DNA from 2 places in the Streptomyces sp. NBC_00016 genome. Region 2 is predicted to be linked to the other one. Evidence: predicted binding sites of a transcription regulator. Region 2 holds the regulator's gene; the other holds the start of a gene.
The links. Region 2 encodes HspR, which represses chaperone genes until heat shock. Its sites were predicted from a motif close to TTGAGNNNNNNNNNCTCAA; they were not measured.
Positions count from the first base shown of each region.

Region 1: lon (endopeptidase La) is a predicted target of HspR. The motif match lies at 1,517-1,535, and genes of this name have one in related genera.

Region 1 is NZ_CP108304.1:3,511,965-3,519,256, reverse strand. Features, by position in the region: gene OG933_RS15400 (DUF5954 family protein) at 1-576, opposite strand, end outside; gene OG933_RS15395 (GNAT family N-acetyltransferase) at 708-1,364, opposite strand; gene lon (endopeptidase La) at 1,558-3,972, shown strand; gene OG933_RS15385 (MarR family transcriptional regulator) at 4,141-4,641, shown strand; gene OG933_RS15380 (hypothetical protein) at 4,681-5,472, opposite strand; gene OG933_RS15375 (nitrate- and nitrite sensing domain-containing protein) at 5,841-7,292, shown strand, end outside.
Region 2 is NZ_CP108304.1:4,780,243-4,787,534, forward strand. Features, by position in the region: gene OG933_RS21115 (hypothetical protein) at 1-1,855, shown strand, start outside; gene OG933_RS21120 (heat shock protein transcriptional repressor HspR) at 1,930-2,382, opposite strand; gene dnaJ (molecular chaperone DnaJ) at 2,388-3,566, opposite strand; gene grpE (nucleotide exchange factor GrpE) at 3,606-4,262, opposite strand; gene dnaK (molecular chaperone DnaK) at 4,259-6,097, opposite strand; gene OG933_RS21140 (undecaprenyl/decaprenyl-phosphate alpha-N-acetylglucosaminyl 1-phosphate transferase) at 6,193-7,292, opposite strand, start outside.

The sequences.
Region 1 (7,292 bases), 1.3 Mb from region 2:
CGTGTACGTGAAGTCGCGCAGGCCCAGCCGGAGGGCGCCCGCCATCGGGCCCTCGTCCCGGTCGGGGTCCAGGACGTACCCCACGTCCGGCGACGGGGCGGTGCCCGGGTCCTCCCACGACGGGCTCACCGGCTCGAGGTCGGTGGGCCGGGGCGGCTCCAGGCCGTCGTCGCCGGTCCGGGCGAACTCGTCGCCGCGCACCACCCGGTAGCGCACGCCCAGCGCCTCCACCTCGTCGGCCGGGGCCCGCTCCAGCACGGCCACGGCCGCCAGCAGCTCGCGCCGGGCGGCCGGGTCGTCGGTGCCGTCCTTCGCCTTGAACCACAGGTGCGAGTTGAGCCCGTCCCGGGCCTGCTGGGGCATGCCGTCCACCACCGGCTTCAGCAGCCGCCAGCCCGGCTCGGCGGCCGTCCGGTCCCGTGCGGCGACACCGAAGACGGGTCCGCGCAGCGCGATCTGCGGATACCGGCGCGAGGCCTCGACGGCGTCGGCCTCCGTCACCCAGGCGACGGGGTCGTCACGGCGGACCAGTTCGGCGTGGAGGGCGTCGAGACGTCGCTTCCAGTCATCGGTCATACGCGCATTGTGGTCGGGCCGGCGGGTGACTTCGGGGTGAATGCCGGAAGTGGGCGGGGTACGGAGAGGGGGCGCGAGGGGCGTGCCCCGTCGTGCGGCGGCGAAGGGTGCGCCCTCCCGGCCGCCGGACGTCACCCCCGTGCGTCTCCCGTGAACTTCGCGCTGGTCAGCGATGACTCGACGCGCCAGCCCAGTGACTCGTACAGTGCCCGCCCCTGTGGTGTGGCTCCCAGCACCCCGGTCCGGGCGCCCTGTGCGAGCGCCGCGTGCTGCAGGGTCCGCATGACGAGGGCGCCGAGCCCGCGGCGGCGGTGGCCGGGGGAGGTCTCGATCTGGTCGACGACCGCCGTGCCGCCGGTCGGGGCGATCTGCCCGCGCGCGGCCAGGGAGCCGTCCGGGGCGGCGATCATGGTGCGGGTCACGCCGCCGCGCGACCAGGTGCGGGTCCGGTAGCCGTCGGGGGCGGAACCCGGCGCGACGTCGGGGAGCGTGGCGGTCATCAGGAAGCCGGGCTCGGGGTCGATCCACCAGCCGGGCCCCAGCCAGGGCCCGACCACGGCGGGGTCGGCGAACACCTTCAGCCACACGCCGGCCCCGGTCACCGCGCCCGCCACCTTCCGGACGGCCGGCTCCGACACCGCGCTGTCCGTCGCGCCGAACACGTGCCGACTGGCGTGCTGGATCCCCGCTCCCACGTCGACGGTCCAGCCCCACGGCTCGGCCACGGGCGGAGCCGCCCCGCGCGACACGACCCACCCGTCCACCCATGCCTGGACGAAACGATCCACAGGAATCCCCCCCCCAGAGCGGCTCGGTAAGAGCCTTAATGCTTGTTGAACCATTACGTCCGACCGTAAGGGCGAAGCCGCCCACCGGAACAGTCGTGATCGCCCACAGCGAACGGGCCGCCTCCCGGGGAACATTCGGAGACTCACGTGCATTGAGTCGGCATAGCTCAACTTGACTGCCTAAGGGGAGATCATGGCATCGACGTCCGCTCCGCTCACCCTGCCCGTGCTGCCTCTCGACGACGAGGTCGTGCTCCCCGGCATGGTGGTTCCGCTGGACCTCAACGACACCGACGTTCGCGCCGCGGTGGAGGCCGCCCAGGCCGCCGCCCGTTCAACACCGGGCAAGCCTCAGGTACTCCTGGTGCCGCGCCTCGACGGGACCTACGCGAGCACCGGTGTGCTCGGCACCGTCGAACAGGTCGGCCGGCTGGCCGACGGCGACCCGGGCGCGCTGATCCGCGGCCGCGGCCGCGTGCAGATCGGCGCCGGCACCACCGGGCCCGGCGCGGCGCTGTGGGTCGAGGGGACGAGGGTCGACCGGACCGTCCCCGAGCCGCTGCCCGGTCACGTCGCCGAACTCGTCAAGGAGTACAAGGCGCTCGCCACCGCCTGGCTGCGCAAGCGCGCCGCCTGGCAGGTCGTCGACCGCGTCCAGGCCATCGACGACGTCTCCGCGCTCGCCGACAACTCCGGTTACTCGCCGTTCCTGACCACCGAACAGAAGGTGGAGCTCCTGGAGACCGCCGACCCGGTGGCCCGTCTGAAGCTCGCCACCCAGCAGCTGCGCGACCACCTCGCCGAGCAGGACGTCGCCGAGACCATCGCCAAGGACGTCCAGGAGGGCGTCGACAAGCAGCAGCGCGAGTTCCTGCTGCGGCGCCAGCTCGAGGCCGTGCGCAAGGAGCTGCGCGAGCTCAACGGCGAGCAGGAGGGCGAGGAGTCCGACGACTACCGCGCCCGCGTCGAGGCCGCCGACCTGCCCGAGAAGGTCCGCGAGGCGGCCCTCAAGGAGGTCGACAAGCTGGAGCGGTCCAGCGACCAGTCGCCGGAGGGCTCCTGGATCCGCACCTGGCTGGACACCGTCCTCGAACTGCCGTGGAACGAGCGCACCGAGGACCGGTACGACATCCAGGGCGCTCGCGCCGTCCTCGACGCCGAGCACGCCGGCCTGGACGACGTGAAGGAGCGGATCACCGAGTACCTCGCGGTGCGCAAGCGGCGCGGCGAGCGCGGCCTGGGTGTCGTGGGCGGGCGGCGCGGCGGTGCCGTGCTCGCGCTCGTCGGCCCGCCCGGCGTCGGCAAGACCAGCCTCGGCGAGTCCGTCGCCCACGCCATGGGCCGAAAGTTCGTCCGCGTCGCCCTCGGCGGCGTCCGCGACGAGGCCGAGATCCGCGGCCACCGCCGTACGTACGTCGGCGCGCTGCCCGGCCGGATCGTGCGGGCGATCAAGGAGGCCGGGTCGCTGAACCCGGTGGTGCTCCTCGACGAGATCGACAAGGTGGGATCCGACTTCCGGGGCGACCCGGCGGCCGCCCTGCTGGAGGTCCTGGACCCGGCGCAGAACCACACGTTCCGCGACCACTACCTGGAGGTCGAGCTCGACCTGTCGGACGTGGTCTTCCTCGCCACCGCCAACGTGCTCGAAGCCATCCCGGAGGCCCTGCTCGACCGTATGGAGCTGGTCCGCCTCGACGGCTACACCGAGGACGAGAAGGTCGTCATCGCCCGCGACCACCTGCTCCCGCGCCAGCTGGAGCGGGCGGGCCTGGACAAGGACGAGGTGGCCCTCGACGAGAGCGCGCTGCGCAAGCTCGCCGGCGAGTACACCCGCGAGGCGGGGGTGCGCACCCTGGAGCGGTCCATCGCGCGGCTGCTGCGCAAGGTCGCGGCCCAGCACGAACTGGGCGAGCGGAAGCTGCCGTTCACCATCGGGGACGAGGATCTGCGCGGGCTGATCGGCCGGCCGCACCACGTGCCCGAGTCCGCCCAGGACCCGGCCGAGCGCCGGACCGCGGTGCCCGGTGTCGCGACCGGTCTCGCGGTCACCGGCGCCGGCGGAGACGTCCTCTTCGTCGAGGCGTCGCTGGCCGACCCGGAGACCGGCGCGGCGGGCCTGACCCTGACCGGTCAGCTCGGCGACGTGATGAAGGAGTCGGCACAGATCGCGCTCAGCTTCCTGCGCAGCCACGGCGCCGAACTGGAGCTGCCGGTGGGCGACCTGAAGGACCGGGGCGTGCACATCCACTTCCCGGCGGGCGCGGTCCCGAAGGACGGCCCCAGCGCGGGCGTCACGATGACGACGGCCCTCGCCTCCCTGCTGTCCGGCCGGCTCGTCCGCACGGACGTGGCCATGACCGGCGAGGTCTCCCTGACCGGCCGGGTCCTGCCGATCGGCGGCGTGAAGCAGAAGCTGCTCGCCGCGCACCGGGCGGGCGTCACCACCGTCGTCATCCCCAAGCGCAACGAGCCCGACCTGGACGACGTCCCGGCGGAGGTGCTGGACAAGCTCGACGTCCACGCCGTCACGGACGTCCGCCAGGTCCTGGAACTGGCGCTCGCGCCCGCCACGAACGGCGCGGCGCCGGAGGTTCCGGTCGCGGCGTGACGGACGCGACCGGAGAGGGGAAGGCCCGGGTCCCGTGAGGGAGGCCCGGGCCTTCCCGGTTCCGCCGCGGACCCGCATCGGGGTCCTGGGAAGCGCCGCCGGTCCCTGCCTGCGAAATACTTAAGAGCTGCGCCGATGGCGGCGACCGGCGAGATCAGGGGTGCTGACGTGCACGAGGACACAAACGGCGACGGACGCGACAGCGGGTCCGACACGTCGTCGCGCGGTGTGGAGCAGGGCGACCGGGAGTTCCTGTCCCTGGAGCGGGAACTCACGGTGCTGCTGCGCCGCGCCCGCGCCAACCAGGGGGAGATGGCCCGTGAGGTCCACCCGGACCTGGAGTCCGCCGCCTACGGGCTCCTCGTCCGGCTGGAGGAGTGCGGCCGCCAGCGCGCCACGGAACTCGCCGGCTACATCGGCGTCGGCAAGGCCACCATGTCCCGCCAGCTGCGCGCCCTGGAGCAACTCGGGCTGGTCGCCCGCGAGCCGGACCCGGCGGACGGCCGCGCCTGGCTCGTCGACCTCACCGAGGAGGGCCGCACCCGGGTGAGGCGGGTCCGCGAGGCCCGCCGCGAGCGGTACGTCACGCACTTCTCCGACTGGGACCGCCAAGAGGTCGCGGAGCTGGCCCGGCTGCTCCACCAGCTGAACATCGGGATGGAGAAGTAGCCGACGCGGACACGACCCCGAGGGACGCGACGGCGCCGTTCACAGCTCCACGCACACCACCGTCGCGTCGTCGTGCGTCTTCGCCCGGCCCAGCAGGGCCCGCCCGGCGTCGTCGTCCGCCCGCTCCAGCGCCCGGACCCGCTCCACCAGCGCCTGCGCGCCCTCCTCACGAACGAGGGTGAACAGGTCCGTCCAGTCGCCCTCCCGGAAGAGCTCCGTCCAGCGGGTGGCCCCGTCCGACAGCGCGGCCAGCGAGCTGACCTCCGCGCGCGGCACGCTCGCGGTGACCGCGCGGGCGGCCACCGCGGGGTCCGCCGCGGCCGTGAAGAACCCGCCCTCCTTGTTGCGGAGCGTGCCGTCGACGACCTCGGCGCTCCGCAGCTGGGCGCGCGGCAGGCGGGCCAGCCGGTCGTCGCGGACGGGGGTGACCGTGCCGTCCGGGGCGGTCAGCAGCAGCGTCGCGTCGCACAGGACCAGGTACTCGACGGATCGCGGCGACCAACGCGCGAGGACCACGGTGGCCTGTGGGGTGCGTGGGTGAGAAAGGTCACAGGTTTCCGCATGGGCCCCGGCGGTACGTGCGATGCCGAGGGCGAGCGCCTCGGCCAGGGGAACATCCGGGAGTGAAACGGTCAGTTCGGTCAGGGCGCCGCCGAGTCGCGCCGTGAACCAGGGGACCGAATGCAGACAGCCGGCGCCGCCCGGGGGCGGTGTCACCCCGTCCAGCAGGACAAGCGAACCGCCCTGTCCGGAGGCGGGGAGTCCGACGCTCGCGAAGTCCTCGTTGGGACGGGCCCGGTCGCCGGCCTCCGACACAAGTTCCGTACGCATTCGGACAGTCTGCACGACCCCTCCACAGCCTTCGCAAAAGGCTGGCATCGCACCCCGAACTTACGTACCGCCGCAGGTCAGGCGCCTGGTTTGGGTAGGAATAAAGCACTCCGGGAATGCGTGGCGGCGAATACTGTCAAAGCCCGCCGCCCACGTCCAACCGGCCTGCCGTGCAGGGCCGCTGCACGCGCCAGAGGAACTTGCCCGCCAACTCTCTCCCGATGTTCACTCCTTCGGGTGGCGGGGCAAGCGATGCGAGGCCCCTGCCCACCGGCACTGGGAGGGTCGGAAACCGTACCGGACGTACGCGTCAGTTGACGGAGCGTCACATCCGGCCCATGGCACACGAGTCAGGAATGCGAGCACCGGTGCAGAAGACGCGGCCTCGGCGTACAGGCAGGCAGACGGCCTCCGAGGGGGGCGCGGAGCGCACCCCTGTCGGCAAGGGCCGTCCCACCCATGTACGCAACCGGCTGATCGTCGCGGTGGCCGTCGTGGCCGCCGCCGTCGCCGGGGCGGGCGCCCCCTCGATCCTCGCCGCCTCAGGGCAGCTGAAGGACTCCCAGGACCTGGTCACCCTGGCCGAACAGACCCAGGACGCCCTCGCGCTCGCCCAGTCCCTGGCGGACGAGCGCGACGAGGTCACCGCCTACGTGGCGGCCGGCCGGGTGAAGTCCAAGGCGCCCTCCGCCCAGGGCAGCGCCCGGGTGGACCGGCAGGCGGGCGAGCTGACCGCCGGGACGGACGTCTCCGCGGCGCTGCGCGAGGCCCTCGCCTCCGTGCCGTCCGTGCGCCAGTCGGCCCTCACCGGCAAGAGCACCGCGCTCCAGGCGCACGAGGCGTACTCCCGGGCCATCGCCGCCCTCCATGTGCTCGTCGACCGGCTGGCGGAGGAGATGCCGCCCCGCGCGGGCTCCGGCGCGTACGCCCTCGCCGAGCTAGACACCGTCGTCCAGCAGGCCTCCGCGACCCGGGGGCTGCTGCTCGCGGCGCTGAACGTGCCGACCAGCACCGAGACCGAATACGACCCCGTCACCGGCCGGTCGGTCACCGAGAAGGTCTCCTCGGACGCCGACACCAAGCAGCGCGACGCGCTCACCGCCGCCGCGCAGCAGGCCCGCCTGCGCTCCGACGCGGCCCTCGCCGACTTCCGGGAGGGCGCGCCGCAGGAGACGGTGGCCTCGTACGACTCCACGGTCACCGGCGGCGACGTCGACACCGCCGAGGCCTACCTCGCCGCCCTCACCGACCAGCCGAAGCTGAGCGGCGGCGAACTCGACACCAGCGTCAAGAAGCTCGACGCCGCGCTCTCCGCCCGGGTCGACCTGATGCGCGGGGTCGAGTCCTCGCTGTACGGCCACCGCGCCGAGGACCTGGCCCGGATGCGGGACGACGACGTCACCGACCTGGAGCTGCGCGTCACCCTCCTCGGGGCCCTGATGCTGCTGACGGTCGTCGTCGCCACGGGCATGGCACGCAGCCTCACCCGCCCGCTGTCCGTCCTGCGCCGGGGATCGGCGCGACTGGCGGGGGCCGAGCACCCGGCGGCGGAGGAACCGGTCCGGTTCACCGGCCGCAACGACGAGTTCGCGCAGGTCGTCCGTTCCGTCAACGCCCTGCACGAGCACGCCGTGGCGCTCCACGAGCGCGTCGGCACCCTGGAGTCCGATCGCAAGCACCTCGTCGGGCAGCGCCAGCGGATGGCCGACGCCCGCGAGGAACTGCGCACCGAACTCGCCGACTCCGCGGCCCAGTTGGACGGCCTGCGGGACAGCATCGGCGGCACCTTCGTCAACCTCGCCCTGCGCACTCTGGGCCTC
Region 2 (7,292 bases):
CCCGTACTCGGCGGTCGAGGACCCCCGGCACCGCATCTCCATCCACGCCGTCCGCGTCTGGGAGGACCAACTCGCCACGCAGGGCGACGTGGTGAACGGCCACGCCCGGCTGCGCCTGGGGCAGAACGGCGAACTCCTCGCCGAGGTGCGCACGTTGGGCGAGGACGGCACGGAGAGCGCGACCCCCCTCTGGGTGGCCTGCGACGGCACCCCCAGCATCGCCACCGGCCTCACACCGGAACTCGTACCGGGAATGCCACGCGGAGAACTCGCCGTGGAGAGCCGCGGCGAAGCCGTCCGGCTGATCAGCGATCGGCTGCGAGAGCTGGAGGGGCAGGGGTTCGCCGGTGCGGGCGAGATGCGCGCCTGGCTGACCCGGGCCGAGCGGAGCGGCACGGACGCCGGTACCGTGCTCGGCGCCCTGAACTCCTATGCGGAACTGAAGGACGCCCTCTCGGCCGGCCTGGGCGCCGCGGACGAGACCCGCATGGGCAACTGCTTCACCGCTCTCGACTCGACGCAGAAGTGGGAGGCGGCGCGCACGGCCGCGCAGGGGCGGGCGCTGCTGGGCGACGAGGTCGCCGAGAGCCGTTTCGACCCGCACGCCGCCCAGGAGTGGATCGTCGTGGGATCCGGCGGAACGGCCGTCGCCAACGCGGAGATCATCCTGATCCAGAATCCCGACGCCCACGTCACGATCATCGGCTCGAGGCCGCCGCCGGCACTGCAGCACCAGGTCCAGTTCCCGGCGATGGAGGCGAAGTTCGGCCACGGCGAGGGCGGCGAGAAGCGTCTGAGCTTCGTCGAGGCACGTGTCGGGGCCATCGAGACGTACCAGGACGAGAAGGGCGAGACCCGCTTCCAGGTCCCCTACGTCGAAAAGGGAACCAAGGAACAGAAAGTGGCCCGCAGCGACGGCTACGTCACCAGCCTCGGCCGCACCAACCCCCTTCCGCCCGCCCTCCAGGTCCTCGCCGACGAGGTGCGCGACCGCGGTGGGGAGATCTCCGGGGACCTGCTGTTCGACAAGGACGACCAGTACATCGGCTACGGGCTCACCTTCACCGTGGACGGCAGGGAGCACCGCGTCGACGTGGACGGCGCGGCCTCCTGGCAGCTGCCGCGCGAGATATTCACCCCGGAGACGGGAATCCAGGGCCGGTTGAACGGGATGGGCGTCCGCGGTCTGCCCTCCGAGACCGGCAACGCGGCTCCCGGCTTCTCGCCCATCGCCCGCCAGAGCGCCCTGCGCGCACGCGCCGTCGCGGCGGCAGCGGCGGGCGACCCCGAAGCCGTACGACGGCTGTCGACGATCCCGGACCGCTGGCGGCGCCCTGACCTGAGCCAGGACCAGAACCAGGACACGGGCAAGGAGACAGACAAGGGCACGGACAAGGGCACGGGCACGGGCACGGAGGCGAAGCCACCGGCTGCGGGCACGGGCAGCGCCACCCCGCACCAGGAGAAGGCCAAGCCCGCACCGGAACACGAACAGGGACACGAACAGGGACAGGGACGGGAACGGCAACGGGAACAGGACCAGGTACGAGAACCGGACCCGGAGCCCGTCCCCACCCCCGAATCGGCCACAGCCCCGGGCCCGACCCCGACGCCAGCCCCGAGTCCGGCACCGGGACCTGCCTCTGCATCGACCCCGACCCCGGGCACGGCCCCGACGACACCCCCGGCGCCCGCACCGGCCCCCTCCCCCGCTCCGGACATCCCCGGCTCCCACCTGTGGCAGATGGGCGTGCCCCGGGGCGGCGGCAACCGGCCCCCCGCTCCCGTCCGGAAGCCGGAGCAGCAGCCGCCGGGTCACGAGCGGCCGGAGCCGGGCGTCGACATGGGCGAGTGACGGCCGTGGAGTACGAGGAAGGGGCCCGGAGACGAATCTCCGGGCCCCTTCCTTCGTATACGTACCGCCGGGTGTCAGTCCGTCGGCTGCTGTCGCTTGGGCCGCCAGACCACCAACGCGCTGGTCTGCTGCACCTCCTGGTACGGCACCAGGTCCCGCCGGTAGGAGGCGTGCACCGCCGCCTCCCGCTGCTGCATCGCCGCGGCCGCGCCGTCCAGCGCGGCTTCCAGCTCCGCGGCCCTGGCCTGGAGCGCGGCCACCTGGTTCTCCAGCTCGATGATCCGCTTGATGCCGGCCAGGTTGATGCCCTCGTCCTGGGACAGGGCCTGCACCGTGCGCAGCAGTTCGATGTCGCGGGCCGAGTAGCGGCGCCCGCGGCCGGCGGTGCGGTCGGGGGAGACGAGACCCAGGCGGTCGTACTGGCGCAGGGTCTGCGGATGCAGGCCGGAGAGCTGGGCCGCCACCGAAATGACGTAGACCGGAGTCTCCTGGGTCAGTTCATACGGGTTACGCCGACGGCCGTCCATCACTCTCATGCTCCCTTCGCGGCCTCGAACAGCTCCGCCCGCGGATCCTCGCCCGCGGTCGCCTCGCGATACGCCTCCAGCGCCTCACGAGCCTTCCCCGACAAGTCCTTCGGAACACTCACCTCTACGGTGACCAACAGGTCGCCGCGGGTGCCGTCCTTGCGGACCGCGCCCTTGCCCCGCGCCCGCATGGTGCGGCCGTTGGGCGTGCCGGGCGGAAGCTTCAAGGTCAGGGACGGCCCGCCGAGCGTCGGCACCTTGATCTCGCCGCCGAGTGCCGCCTCGGTGAACGTGACCGGCACGGTCACCGTCAGGTTGTCCTCCTTGCGGCCGAACACCGGGTGGGCGCCGACATGGACGACGACGTACAGGTCGCCCGCCGGGCCGCCACGCTCGCCCGGGGCGCCCTTGCCGCGCAGCCGGATGCGCTGACCGTCCGTCACCCCGGCGGGGATGCGGACCTGCATGGTCCTCGACGACTTCGCGCGGCCGCTGCCCTTGCAGTCCAGGCAGGGATGCTCGGCGATCAGGCCGCGCCCCTTGCAGTCCGGGCAGGGGTCGGTCAGGGAGAAGCCGCCTCCCGAGCCCCGCGCCACCTGGCCCGTGCCCACACAGGTCGGGCACACGCGCGGAGTGCCGTTCTTGTCGCCCGTCCCCGAACACGCCTTGCAGGGGGCCTGCGAGGACATGCGCAGCGGGACCGTCGCGCCCTCGATCGCCTCCGTGAAGGTCAGGGTGACCTCGGTGTCGATGTCCTGGCCGCGCCGGGGCTGGGTACGGGTCGTGCCGCCGGGGCCGCCGCGGTTGAACAGGCCGCCGAACACGTCCCCGATGCCGCCGCCGAAGCCGCCCTGGGCACCGCCGCCCTGGGCACCGCCTCCGAAGAGGTCGCCCAGGTCGAAGTTGAAGTTGCCGCCCGCGCCCGGACCGGGGCGGAAGCCGCCGTTGCCGAAGAGGGCGCGGGCCTCGTCGTACTCCTTGCGCTTCTTGGGGTCACCGAGGATGTCGTTCGCCTCGGAGATCTCCTTGAAGCGCTCCTCCGCCTTGACGTTGCCCTTGTTGGCGTCCGGGTGGAACTCACGGGCGAGCTTCCGGTACGCCTTCTTGATCTCGGCCTCGGTGGCGTCCTTGGGGACGCCGAGGACCTTGTAGAAGTCCTTCTCGACGAAGTCTTTGGTGCTCATCCTCGACGTCCCTCCTCCCCATCACTCATCCGATCGAGCTCAGCCCTCGTCCGGGCCACCGCTCTCCTTGTCGTCGGCCGCCTCGGCCTCGTCGGCCTTCGCCGCCTGTGCACCGGGCTGCGGTTCGGCGACGGCCACCCGCGCGGGGCGGATGGTGCGCTCGCCGATCCGATACCCGGGCTGAAGGATCGCCACGCACGTCGTCTCGGTGACGTCGGGCGCGTAGCTGTGCATCAGGGCCTCGTGGATCGTCGGGTCGAAGGGCTCGCCCTCCTTGCCGAACTGCTGGAGGCCCATCTTGGCCGCGACGGTCTCCAGCGATTCGCCCACCGACTTGAAGCCGCCGACGAACTCGCCGTGCTCGCGCGCACGGCCGATGTCGTCGAGGACGGGCAGGAGCTCGGTCAGGAGGTTCGCGATGGCGATCTCCTTGACCGCGATCCGGTCGCGCTCGACCCGGCGGCGGTAGTTCTGGTACTCGGCCTGGAGGCGCTGGAGGTCCGCGGTGCGCTCGCCCAGAGCGGTGCGCACCTGGTCCAGCTGGGCCACCAGACCGGCTGTCTGGTTCGTGTCCCCGGCCGGGGCCGCCCCCGCCGCCGAAGCGGAGGAGGAAGCGGCCTTCGGCTCGGCGTCTTCAGGGGTGGCGCCGGAGGGGACGTCGGGCTTCTCCTCGAAGCCCGGGGTCTCCTCCGTCACGCGGCACCGTCCTTGCGCTCGTCGTCCACGATCTCGGCGTCCACGACGTCGTCGTCCGCCTTCGGGGCGTCGGCCTTGGGAGCGTCGGCGCCCTGACCGGCCTGGGCGTCGGCGTACATGGCCTGGCCGACCTTCTGCGAGACCGCGGCGACCTTCTCGGTGGCCGTGCGGATCTCGGCGGTGTCCTCGCCCTTGAGCGCGGCCTTCAGCTCCTCGACGGCGGCCTCGACCTCGGTCTTGACCTCGGCCGGGACCTTGTCCTCGTTGTCCTTGAGGAACTTCTCCGTCTGGTAGACGAGCTGCTCGCCCTGGTTGCGGGACTCGGCGGCCTCGCGACGGCGGTGGTCCTCGTCCGCGTACTGCTCGGCCTCCTGGCGCATGCGGTCGACCTCGTCCTTCGGCAGCGAGGAGCCGCCGGTGACGGTCATCTTCTGCTCCTTGCCGGTGCCGAGGTCCTTGGCCGTGACGTGCATGATGCCGTTGGCGTCGATGTCGAAGGCGACCTCGATCTGCGGGACGCCACGCGGCGCCGGCGGCAGACCGGTCAGCTCGAACATGCCGAGCTTCTTGTTGTAGGCCGCGATCTCGCGCTCGCCCTGGTAGACCTGGATCTGCACCGACGGCTGGTTGTCCTCGGCCGTCGTGAAGATCTCCGAACGCTTCGTCGGGATCGTCGTGTTGCGCTCGATCAGCTTGGTCATGATGCCGCCCTTGGTCTCGATACCGAGGGACAGCGGGGTCACGTCGAGGAGCAGGACGTCCTTGACCTCACCCTTGAGGACACCGGCCTGGAGCGCGGCGCCGATGGCGACGACCTCGTCCGGGTTCACGCCCTTGTTGGCGTCCTGACCGCCGGTCAGCTCCCTGACGAGCTCGGCGACGGCGGGCATCCGGGTCGAACCACCGACGAGAACGACGTGGTCGATCTCGGAGAGGTTGATGCCGGCGTCCTTGATGACGTTGTGGAACGGCGTCTTGCAGCGCTCCAGCAGGTCGGCCGTCAGCTGCTGGAACTGGGCGCGCGTGAGCTTCTCGTCCAGGTGCAGCGGGCCCTCGGCGGACGCCGTGATGTAGGGCAGGTTGATCGAGGTCTCGGTGGACGAGGACAGCTCGATCTTCGCCTTCTCGGCGGCCTCACGCAGACGCTGCAGCGCCATCTTGTCCTTGGCGAGGTCCACGCCGTGGCCGGCCTTGAACTGCTGCACCAGGTAGTCGACGACACGCTGGTCCCAGTCGTCACCACCGAGGTGGTTGTCACCGTTGGTGGCCTTCACCTCGACGACGCCGTCACCGATCTCCAGGAGGGACACGTCGAACGTGCCGCCACCGAGGTCGAAGACGAGGATCGTCTGGTCGTCCTTGTCGAGGCCGTACGCGAGCGCGGCCGCGGTGGGCTCGTTGACGATACGAAGGACGTTGAGACCGGCGATCTCACCGGCTTCCTTCGTCGCCTGACGCTCGGAGTCGTTGAAGTACGCCGGGACGGTGATGACCGCGTCGGCCACCTTCTCGCCCAGGTAGGCCTCCGCGTCGCGCTTGAGCTTCTGCAGGATGAACGCGCTCATCTGCTGCGGGTTGAAGTTCTTCCCGTCGAGCTCGATCGTCCAGTCCGTGCCCATGTGGCGCTTCACGGAGCGGATGGTCCGGTCCACGTTCGTGACTGCCTGGCGCTTTGCCACCTCGCCGACGAGCACTTCACCGTTCTTGGCGAAGGCGACGACGGACGGCGTGGTCCTGGCACCCTCGGCGTTGGTGATGACGGTGGGCTCGCCGCCCTCCAGAACGCTGACGACGGAGTTGGTTGTGCCCAGGTCGATGCCGACCGCACGTGCCATGGTGATCTTCCTCCAGCTGACTTGAGTGGAACGGACTCAAGTGTGCACGAGGCTCACCTCCCGGTCAACAGACCTGAGTCGCGCCCACTCAACTCTTATCCGTTCCTTACGCGCAAGGAAGCGTTGACCTGCGGCGATACGGATCGACCGGTTCTCCTCACACCGGGTTCCGGGTGGTGCGCCTGGTCCTCGGATTGACGCCGGGGCGCGTACACCGACGCCGAACCCGACCCGGGACGCTGCTCGGGGCGGGGCGCGGAACGGCCCGCGAGCCGCGCCTCCCGAAGACCGCCACCGGCGCCATGACCGGCACCGCCCGCCCCCCGAGCGGCGCCCGCGGTACGGGCACGCCGAGCCCGTCGGTCGCGTCGGCCACGCGCGCGTGGGGGCCCGTACACCGCGACCCGCAGCATTCCGAGCACGACGACGAGTGCCCCGCCCGCCACCCACAACACCGCCCGCGCGTCGACCCAGCCGGCGTGCACCAGCACCCCGACGAGCACCGCGGCGAAGGCCGCCACCGCGACCAGGACGGTCACGCCCTGCGCGGTGAGCCCCAACCGCCGCAGCCGGTGGGCGAGATGGTCGGATCCGCCGCGCAGCAACGGCCGTCGGGCCAGCCGCCGGGACAGCACGACCAGGACGACGTCGGCCACGGCGACCGCGGTGAGCGCGACCAGCACCCCCGCGCCGGCGACCGGATCGTGCCCCGCGCGGGCGATCACGGCGGCCGCGGCGAGAAGGAACCCCGCGAAGAGCGATCCGCACGCCCCGAGGGCGACACGCGCGGGGGGCCAGTTGTGCATCAGGAAGCCCGTCAGCGCGGCGGCGAACACGCTCAGCAGTACCGCCAGCCCGTCCATGACCTCGACGGCGGCACAGGCGGCCACGCCGAAGGCGGTGACGACCCCGACGGTTCCGGCCACTCCGTCGGCGTGGTCCAGCGACCGGAAGGCGAGGGCGACGAAGGTGATCCAGCCGACACCGGCCACTCCGGCCACCACCCCGGTGTCGCCGTACGGCACCACGAAGGCGGCCGCGACCGCCGTACCGATCACCAGGAACCGTGCGTTGAGCCGCCACACGTCCGCGACCAGCCCGAGCGCGGCGACGGCACCCCCGGCGGCGAGCAGCACCTCGATGCCGTCGCCGAGCGGGGCGATGCCCGTCCAGTCCCCGGCGACCGCGACGAGAC